DNA from 2 places in the Zooshikella ganghwensis genome. Region 2 is predicted to be linked to the other one. Evidence: predicted binding sites of a transcription regulator. Region 2 holds the regulator's gene; the other holds the start of a gene.
What was found. The regulator FliA, encoded in region 2, starts transcription of late flagellar genes. The targets are predictions, from matches to a motif close to CTAAAGTTNNNNNNNNNNCNGCCGATA.
Positions count from the first base shown of each region.

Region 1: a site for FliA is predicted at 1,714-1,740, ahead of KHS79_RS09940 (DUF5610 domain-containing protein). Genes of this name have one in related genera too.

Region 1 covers NZ_JAEVHG010000005.1:199,899-204,300, forward strand. The annotation lists gene KHS79_RS09930 (GNAT family N-acetyltransferase) at 1-94, shown strand, start outside; gene KHS79_RS09935 (DnaJ domain-containing protein) at 183-1,661, opposite strand; gene KHS79_RS09940 (DUF5610 domain-containing protein) at 1,831-3,006, shown strand; gene KHS79_RS09945 (non-ribosomal peptide synthetase) at 3,586-4,402, shown strand, end outside.
Region 2 covers NZ_JAEVHG010000007.1:86,194-90,595, reverse strand. The annotation lists gene KHS79_RS12050 (chemotaxis protein CheA) at 1-97, opposite strand, end outside; gene KHS79_RS12045 (protein phosphatase CheZ) at 110-901, opposite strand; gene KHS79_RS12040 (chemotaxis response regulator CheY) at 911-1,291, opposite strand; gene KHS79_RS12035 (RNA polymerase sigma factor FliA) at 1,604-2,347, opposite strand; gene KHS79_RS12030 (MinD/ParA family protein) at 2,347-3,174, opposite strand; gene flhF (flagellar biosynthesis protein FlhF) at 3,214-4,402, opposite strand, start outside.

The DNA.
Region 1 (4,402 bases), on a different contig from region 2:
TGAAGTTTATAGCCATTCTCAAACCGTGATGGGGAAGCAGTGTGATATATTTAAGCTCACTAAAACTCAATATTTGCAAAATAAAAAGAATTAAATATAAATACTTTGTCAATTTTTTAGTTAATTGTTGTAATTGAGAATATTAAATTTGCTCTTGCTTGTCAGTAGCAATATCGTAAGCATTATAACTGTAGCTTTTGTTGGTTGCTAATAATAGTAAGGGGCTCTTTGCGTTCTTCTAAATTAGCAGTAAATGTGCGGCAGGCGTGGTTATAAAATTGACCATGGCGAATAATAATATTGTCAATTCGATTAGGTAAGCGTTGAACGTGGATTTGCTGCTGAGCGTAAATATAAACTAATTGAACGGTTTTATTTTGTTGTCTAAATAAAACAATCGCATCGTTTGTGTGTGGGTTTTCGATGGATAAGCGTTTTTTTCCATTATGTTGTCCTAATAGCTCACCATTAAATGGGCGTGGACCAGGGTATTGCTGGCACTGGTAACGTTTTGCGATAGTATGATTGCCAAATCCTATAAGCTGTTCAGCAACAAACCCTTGCAAGCCTTTAGTTGTTGATAGTGTCACCCAGCCTTGAGGTCCTTTAGATACTACATTAACAGGTGCATATTGGCCTACTCGTGTAATAATGGCACTTTTAATATCTGGAGCAGAAAGTAAGGCGACAGCGTCAAGCGTATAATGACTTCCTAAGCGATGGCTTCGATAAAGAGCTTGATGTTGGGCTTCTGGTGCAATGGGATTTGCAGAAATGGGTGGTTTGCTGACTAATGCAAGTGGTTCAAATGCCTGTTGCCATATCAGTATAGGTAGACTAATAAACAATATCATCAAGCTCAGCAAAATAAACTGACTTTTAAAGAAGTGAGTAGATTCTGGAGGCTGAGCGACAGCCTCGCTGGGATCACCCAGTTGATGTAATAGCTGATTGACTTTGTCTTGCATGGCTTGATTTTGACAATAGTGTTTCAACCAATACAAGTGACCGATTGCTTCATTAAATCGGCTTTTTGCAATATGCTGCAATGCCAGTCGATATTCTAATTTACTGTTTTCGGCTAGCGGTGTTTTGCCTCCTAAAGTGTTTGTCCACCAGCTCCGGATGGTATGCCAAGGCCCGGTTATACTCCACCAACCCAGTAGTAAATTCCAAATATTAATTTTGAGTGCTAAGCGTAAGCTGCAATGCTGGCACCAAATACCTGACACCAGTTTGTGTCGAGTGATAATGATCAAACCAGTGACTTTTTGCCAACAGCGATAACGCAAACCTTGTCTATCTTTACGGCAATGCCGACAAACGATAGCTTGTTTGATGACAGGGTTAGGTATAGGTGGTGGCGGTTTGGGGGCCTGATTAGCAAATGACACAGGTGTGGTGATTTCTTCTTTCGTGTGATGAGAGGGCGGTTGGACTGGTGGAGGCTGAGCTCCATACTGGTAGTATTGCACCAAAGTTTGGTAGGTATGTTGTAACTGTTGAAACGCTGCAGTCGTATCTTGCCCTGGGTTTTTATCGGGATGTAATGATTTTACGCGTTGTCGATAAGCTTGTTTAACATCATGCAACGAAGCATCTGGAGATAGGCCTAATTGTTGCAGTAAGTCGTGAATTCTTTGCTTAGATGGCGCCGTCATGGCTTGCAATGGCTTCCAACTTAATTATGAGTTGTGAATGAGTATAGCAGTCTTAAAGTGTTGGCGGCGTATGCCGATAACGAGTATATAGAGAGGACTGAATCAGTACGTTCTTTAAGGCATGTTCGATGGCGTCAGTGTCGGAGAGAGCGATCTGGAGGTTACATTAATGAATATCACACCAGGACATTTACTGAACTCAATGCGGCCAGAACATGCCGAACAATATCAGCAAGCGGCAACAAACAGTCAAGCTTTAATGCGGTCGTCTGCTGGGGGAAGTACACGTCAGCTGTTGCAGAATACGTTATTACAACGTGTAGGGCAGCAGCTAGGTGCTGAAGAACCCTTAAAAGCTGAATCTGCGGGGTATCGACCAGAGCAGGTGGCCGATACTATTTTAAAATTTGTAGAACAGCGTTTAGTCACAGAACAATCCGAAGGTGCTGATAATGAGCGATTACAAAACTTATTAGGACAAGCAAGGGAGGGCGTTGCAAAAGGTTTTGCTCAAGCTCGTGAAGATCTTCAGGCTTTAGGCTTATTAAATCCCAACTTAGAAGCAGATATTGATACTAGTTTTGATCTGGTATCTGCAGGGCTTGACGAGCTACAGAGTAGGTTTACTGATTATGCGGATAAAATCTCGTTAAGTGATATTGCCCTAGGGGGAGAGCCTCAAACGACGAGTCTACGTAGTCATCAACAGTATTATCAGTTAGATAATCAGTTTTCCTTTCAGGTTACCACGAAAGAGGGCGATGTGGTGACGATAAATGCATTTAAACAGTTTTCAGCTGCAAATGGATACTTGCAACAAGGACAAGCAGCGGTCAGCACTAATCAAACACAGTACCAAAGTGGGTTTCAGTTGAGTGTTGAAGGGGATTTAAATGAGTCTGAGTTAAATGCGATTAATGCTTTATTAGCTGATGTAACAGTATTAGCTAATGATTTTTTTGAAGGTAATGTCAGCAGCGCATTTGACCAGGCTTTGTCGTTGGGTATTGATGCCTCTACGCTCAGTGAATTTTCACTGACATTGCAACAAACTGAAGTACAACAGATGCAGCAGGCATATGCCTCAGCTAACGGTGGAGGCTTTGAAGCGTTGAATAATCGCTCTCCTATTACCCAATTAGCTGATTTTGGTCAACAGCTCCAAAATACATATCAAAAGGTAGGGCAGTTGTTTGATCAACCAGGTAAACTGCTAGCCAAGTTACTGAGTCAGTTAGAACCTGTCAAATTAGAAAATAATAAGCGCCAGGAAAGCGTATTAAATGACGAGTTAGTGAAGTTGCAGGAAATAACAGATTATTTTCTATCTTCGTTAGAAAGTTGATACCACATGTAACCTATCTACCTATTGAAAAAGGTAGATAGGCTTTTACGTTTGTGAAAAGAAATGCAAACGCTTTATATCTGTAGCGTAGCCGCTACTACGACATTGCCTGATACATATCAATACGCAGTTTGATACATTTCGTATTTTACGGATGGAAATTCAGCTGATTTCTGATAGGCTTCACTTGTTTTATATGCCCAAAACGAAGGGTTTTTAGCGGTGCTAGTCTAGTCTGTTAGGACTTACGAGCGCAACCATAGTTGTTTTAATAGCGCTGACAACAAACCCTAAAAATTATTCGTAAAGGGTATATATGCCTTTCACCAAGGGCCACTTTTTGTCCAATAATTAAGCTTTTTTTAGGATTAGTGGTTACCTGTAGTATGTACAACAGGTGAGCATCAAGGAGTTGATCATATGATAGCCTTTCTCTTCTTTTTTGCTAAAGAACACGCCAATTACTTTTTGTACCTATGAAAGTATGGCTGATTCAGTCATATTCGCGTTATTGCTAAAGGTATAGCAAACAATCTTAACGTAGCTGTTGATTGTGCTTGAATTTATTAGGGAGTATTTATGAAGTATACACATTATCCACTTCACCCAGAGCAACAAGCTATTTATTTCGATCAGTGTCAGGAAACTGATTCAACAAAATATACCGTCGGTCTAATTATTGAGTTGCAGGGTTTATTGGATAAAGAAGCATTATCAAAAGCCGTTAATCAAGTATTTCAGTCATTAGACTTTGTGGGGCTTCGATTTACACTCGTTGATGGTGTACCAAAGCAGTATAATGTACAGCAATACCCTGAGCTTTCAACAATTGACTTTAGCCAAACCTTAGATCCGAGTCAGCAGTTACAAGCATGGTTAAAGAATGAACTCCCATATGCATTTTCTTTGGACCGCGGTGACTTGGTTCGTGTGGTGTTGTTAACTGAGTCAGATCAACGTCATGTTTTCGTTGTTTTAGCGCATCATATTGTGGTTGATGGTTATGGCATCGTAAAGCTTATTAATAAATTGGGTGATGCCTATATTTCTAATATAAAAGGGGTTGAGTGGAAAGGAAATACTCAGCAATATTTACCTTGTGTTATTGAAAGTACAGAATATTCAAAAACCGAAAACTACTGCAAAGTTGAAGCATACTGGAAAAAAACAGTCCATTTGCACTCGCCAAAAATTAACCTTTTACCTGCAAAGTATTTGGGTGAAGTAAGTAAAGGCGTGGCGAGTTATTGCTGTGCTATGCCCCGCTTGATGAAAGAAGGTATGTTTGAAGCTTCACAGAGATTAAATATTGGTGGGCCACTTGCATTATGTTTGGCTGGTTTAGCACTTCATTTTTCAATTTACCAGCAATCATCAACTGTTGCATTGGGTTCAG
Region 2 (4,402 bases):
TTTCAAGATCAACTAACTGCTCAGATAACAGCTCCAAGATTTCCCCAGCTTCGACAAGAAAGTCTTGTAGAATCTCTTCATCAGCATCAAAACTCATGAAATAACTCCCCTAGAACCCCAAGCTGGATAATAGGTCATCAACCTCATCCTGACCTGATACCACATCAGTACGTTCTTCTGCACGCATCTGAGGCCCTTCGGCAACGGTTTTATCTTTTTCCTTCGTCTCAAAGCGATGTTCAATGCCTGTTATCGTATCGAGCTGTCCTGCCATACGCACTAAATTAACCAGGCTTTCTTCAACTTCAGCTACCAAATCCACGACTTTTTTAATGACCTGGCCCGTTAAGTCCTGAAAGTCCTGAGCCAAAATAATTTCGTTTAAATTGCTATACAGTGTATTTGCTTTTCCTTCAGTGGAGTCTAAAAACACTTCAATATGTTGGTACAACTCGCGAAATTCCGTAGGCTTCATCTGTCGCTTACGTAACTTTTGCCAGCTTTCACGCAAATTTTTCGATTGTTCAGCAATATCACCCGCAATAGGTACACTGGCATCCACCAGATCCATGGTGCGATTCGCCGCTTTTTCAGTCATTTTGGTGACATAGTTTAAACGCTCAGAGGCGTCCGCCATGCTGGAAATTTGTTCTTTATCTTCTCCAGAAAAGCCTGCTTCCAAATGAAAGTTCATAATCGCTTCATGCAAGGCTCTGGTTAAACGGCCAATCTCTTTATAAAGACTTTTATCGCGTACCTCATTAATTTCGTGAATTACCTGAATGGCATCTTTTAAATTACCTTTTTCCAAATACTCCACCATTTGGTGGGCGCGGCTTTTTAAGTCTTTTTCAAGCTCTGCTGGTGTGAGCCCTTCAGTGTATTTATCTAATAACGACATATCAGCCTCTTAACCACCCGCTTCCACACGCTCAAATATTTTTTCAATTTTTTCTTTCAATACTTGAGCAGTAAAAGGCTTGACTACATAGCCATTAACGCCAGCTTGTGCAGCCTCAACAATTTGGTCTCGTTTTGCTTCAGCCGTTACCATTAAAACCGGTAAAGAAGCGAGCTTAGGATCAGCACGAACGGCTTTTAATAAGTCAATTCCCGTCATACCCGGCATATTCCAGTCCGTCACTAAAAAATCAAAGCCACCACTTTTCAACATTGGAAGTGCTGTTTGACCGTCATCCGCTTCTGCCGTGTTGGTAAACCCCAAGTCTCGCAGTAGGTTTTTAATGATTCGCCTCATGGTGGAAAAGTCATCCACAATAAGGATCTTCATATTTTTATCCAAGGCGACCTCCCTCATGATGCACAGATGCTGCCTTTTTACATCTACTACAAGTCTAGTAGGTGATTATTGGCATGCCAGTTTATTCGATTTATGTTTAGAAAGTGTTCAAAACATTTTCATTACGCAATAACACTTTATAGCCAGAAACAAGGACTAAATCATGACCTTTAAAAGACTGGGATAATTATTCAATAATACTCAATCAATTTTTTTTGTATTAACCTGACGTGTCTTAGACTACATCTACTGTGGTTGAATGGTGTTAGAACATAAAGATTATGATTTTATTAAAGACTGAGATTATTCGGGCTGCCAGTCAGCTAACCGAGCACGAAGTCGCATAGCGGCTTGTGAATGAATTTGACTCACTCGAGACTCACTTACCCCTAACACCTGCCCAATTTCTTTAAGGTTTAGCTCTTCATCGTAATAAAGTGCCAGCACCAGTTGCTCTCTTTCTGGCAACATTTGTATTGCCTGCGCTAAATCATGCCGCAGTTTTTTCTGCTGGAGTTCATCTGGTGGTTTATCGCTTGTGTGTTCGCTGGCTAATGATGCTTGTGATGTATCCCCAGCCGCGGTCAGCTCCTCAAATGAAAACAATCGACTACCTGATAAATCACTCAACATGGCATAGTAGTCATCCAGTGAAAGGGAAAGTGCTTCTGCTATTTCCTGATCCTTGGCGTCACGGCCATACTTTGCTTCGATCTGTTGAATAGCCTCAGCAATTCGTCGACTATTTCGATGCACAGAGCGCGGCACCCAATCCCCTTTGCGGATTTCATCGACAATACTGCCTCGGATACGAATGGTGGCATAGGTTTCAAATGAGGCCCCTTTACTCGCATCATATTTTCGCGCAGCCTCTAGCAGCCCGATCATTCCTGCTTGAATCAGGTCATCCAACTGTACGCTGGCAGGAAGTCGGGCAGCAGTATGTAAGGCGATTCGTTTAACAAGTCCGGCATAACGCTGGACAAGTTGCTGTCCTTGCTGCCCACTTACCTGGGAATATAGTCCAACACCTTGCATTGATTTCATCAACAACGTCCGACTTCACAGGACACCAAGGTTTCCACAAAAAATTCCAAATGCCCTCGAGGTGAGGCTGGTAAGGGAAAGTTATCAATCTTCTGCGCCAGCGCTCGTATCGCTATTGCCGCTTTTGCCCGAGGATAACACTCCAATAAGGGGCGTTGCCGCTGCACCGCTTTACGTAAGGCGTCATCAAAAGGAATAGCCCCTAAATACTGCATGGTGACATCCAAAAAGCGCTCGGTGACATTGGTCAGCTTATTAAAAAGTTGCTGACCCTCCTGCTGACTTCGCACCATATTGGCAATAACCCGATAACGCATGACCTGGTGATCTCGATGGAGCAACTTAATCAGCGCATAGGCATCAGTAATGGAGGTTGGCTCATTGGTGACAACGATCAGCACTTCTTGGCTGGCAATTACAAAGCTAACCACTGAGCTGGAAATCCCCGCAGCGGTATCAATCATTAACACATCCAGTTGGTCATTAAGATCACTGAAGGCACTAATTAACCCTGCATGCTGCTGCAAGGATAGCTGTGTCATCGCCTGTGTTCCGGAGGATGCGGGGATAATTTTTATACCGCCAGGCCCGTGTAAAAGAATATCCCGTAACTCACACTTACCTGCCAACACGTCCGCGATGGTGTGTTTTGGTGACAAGCCCAGCAAGACATCAATATTAGCGAGCCCCAAATCAGCATCAAGCAGCATGACGCGACGCCCCATTTCTGCCAGAGCAATACTCAGGTTAAGCGCCACATTGGTCTTGCCTACACCTCCTTTACCTCCGGTTACAGCGAGTACCTGAACTGGATGTTTAATTCCCATCGTGTTGTTTACTCAGACAACAAACATAATAATTTGTAATTACCCAACAGCACACTCATTAAACAGTGAGTGTCCTGCTATAGTCCATTCCTGTTGTACAAGCCATGCGGCATCATCTTCAGCCAGTGCTCCCGATATTGCTACCGCTCGACTCAACAACGTATGACTGCGCGCTAGGGCAATATCTTCAGGAATACGCTGTCCATCGGCATAATAAGAAACCGCAAGCTGGGCAGCCATCACCATATCCAAAGACTCGCCTAGATTATGTGTTTCATCCACTTTCGTCAGAATCGTACCCACTGTTTGTGCTGTCGAGTAAGTATCGATTGCTTGCTCAAGTACTGCACGTTGGCTGGTAGTAGCCAACACCAGAAAATTCCGAACCATTGGCCGTACTTGATCAAGTAAATTTAATTGTAGCTGCAAATTATCATCCTGCGGATGCAGACCCGCCGTATCAATTAAAATCAATGATTTACTACGAAAGGCGTCCAATGCCTGTTGTAAGCCTGACAAATCATTCACCACACGGATTGGCACATTTAAAATGCGGCCAAGGGTTTTTAACTGATCACAGGCGCCTATACGGAAAGTATCTAAGGTAATCAACCCCAGTGACTCGGTGCCATGCTGCAAGGCATAACGAGCAGCCAGTTTGCCCACGGTGGTGGTTTTACCACTGCCAGTGGTCCCAAGCAGTGCAAAAACTCCTCCACTGTCGACTAAATCTCGCTTAGTGGTATTCAGCAAACGGCTAAGCTGGCCCAATACATGTCGCCATGCCACTTTTACAGCACTATCGGCTGGAATGTTTTGCACAATCGCATGGCTTCGCTGTGGTGACAGGCCCATCCCCACTAGGCGCCGCCAGACCATTGCGGCAACGGGGTTAAGCTGACAAAAATCGCCCCAGGCTTTTTGCCCCATCTGCTGCTGTAGCAACATCCTCATACCATGCAACTCTTGCTGTAAATTGGTCAGCAGCCCAGGTGCTGTATCACCTACTTGCTCATGTTGTTGTTTTTGGGAATCACCTAAGGCTTGTTTTTGCTGCCACTGAATTTCTTGATAAGGTTTATCCTGTTGAGATTTATGGCTTTGTACATCCTGATAAGCATTGGTGCTAGGCCTTGCCTTCGTTTGCGGAGTGTTGAGCTTATGCGATTTAGTCGGTACCGTTTTGTTTTTTTTGGTATCCCGCAAACGGCTCTCTTGTTTGTAATGC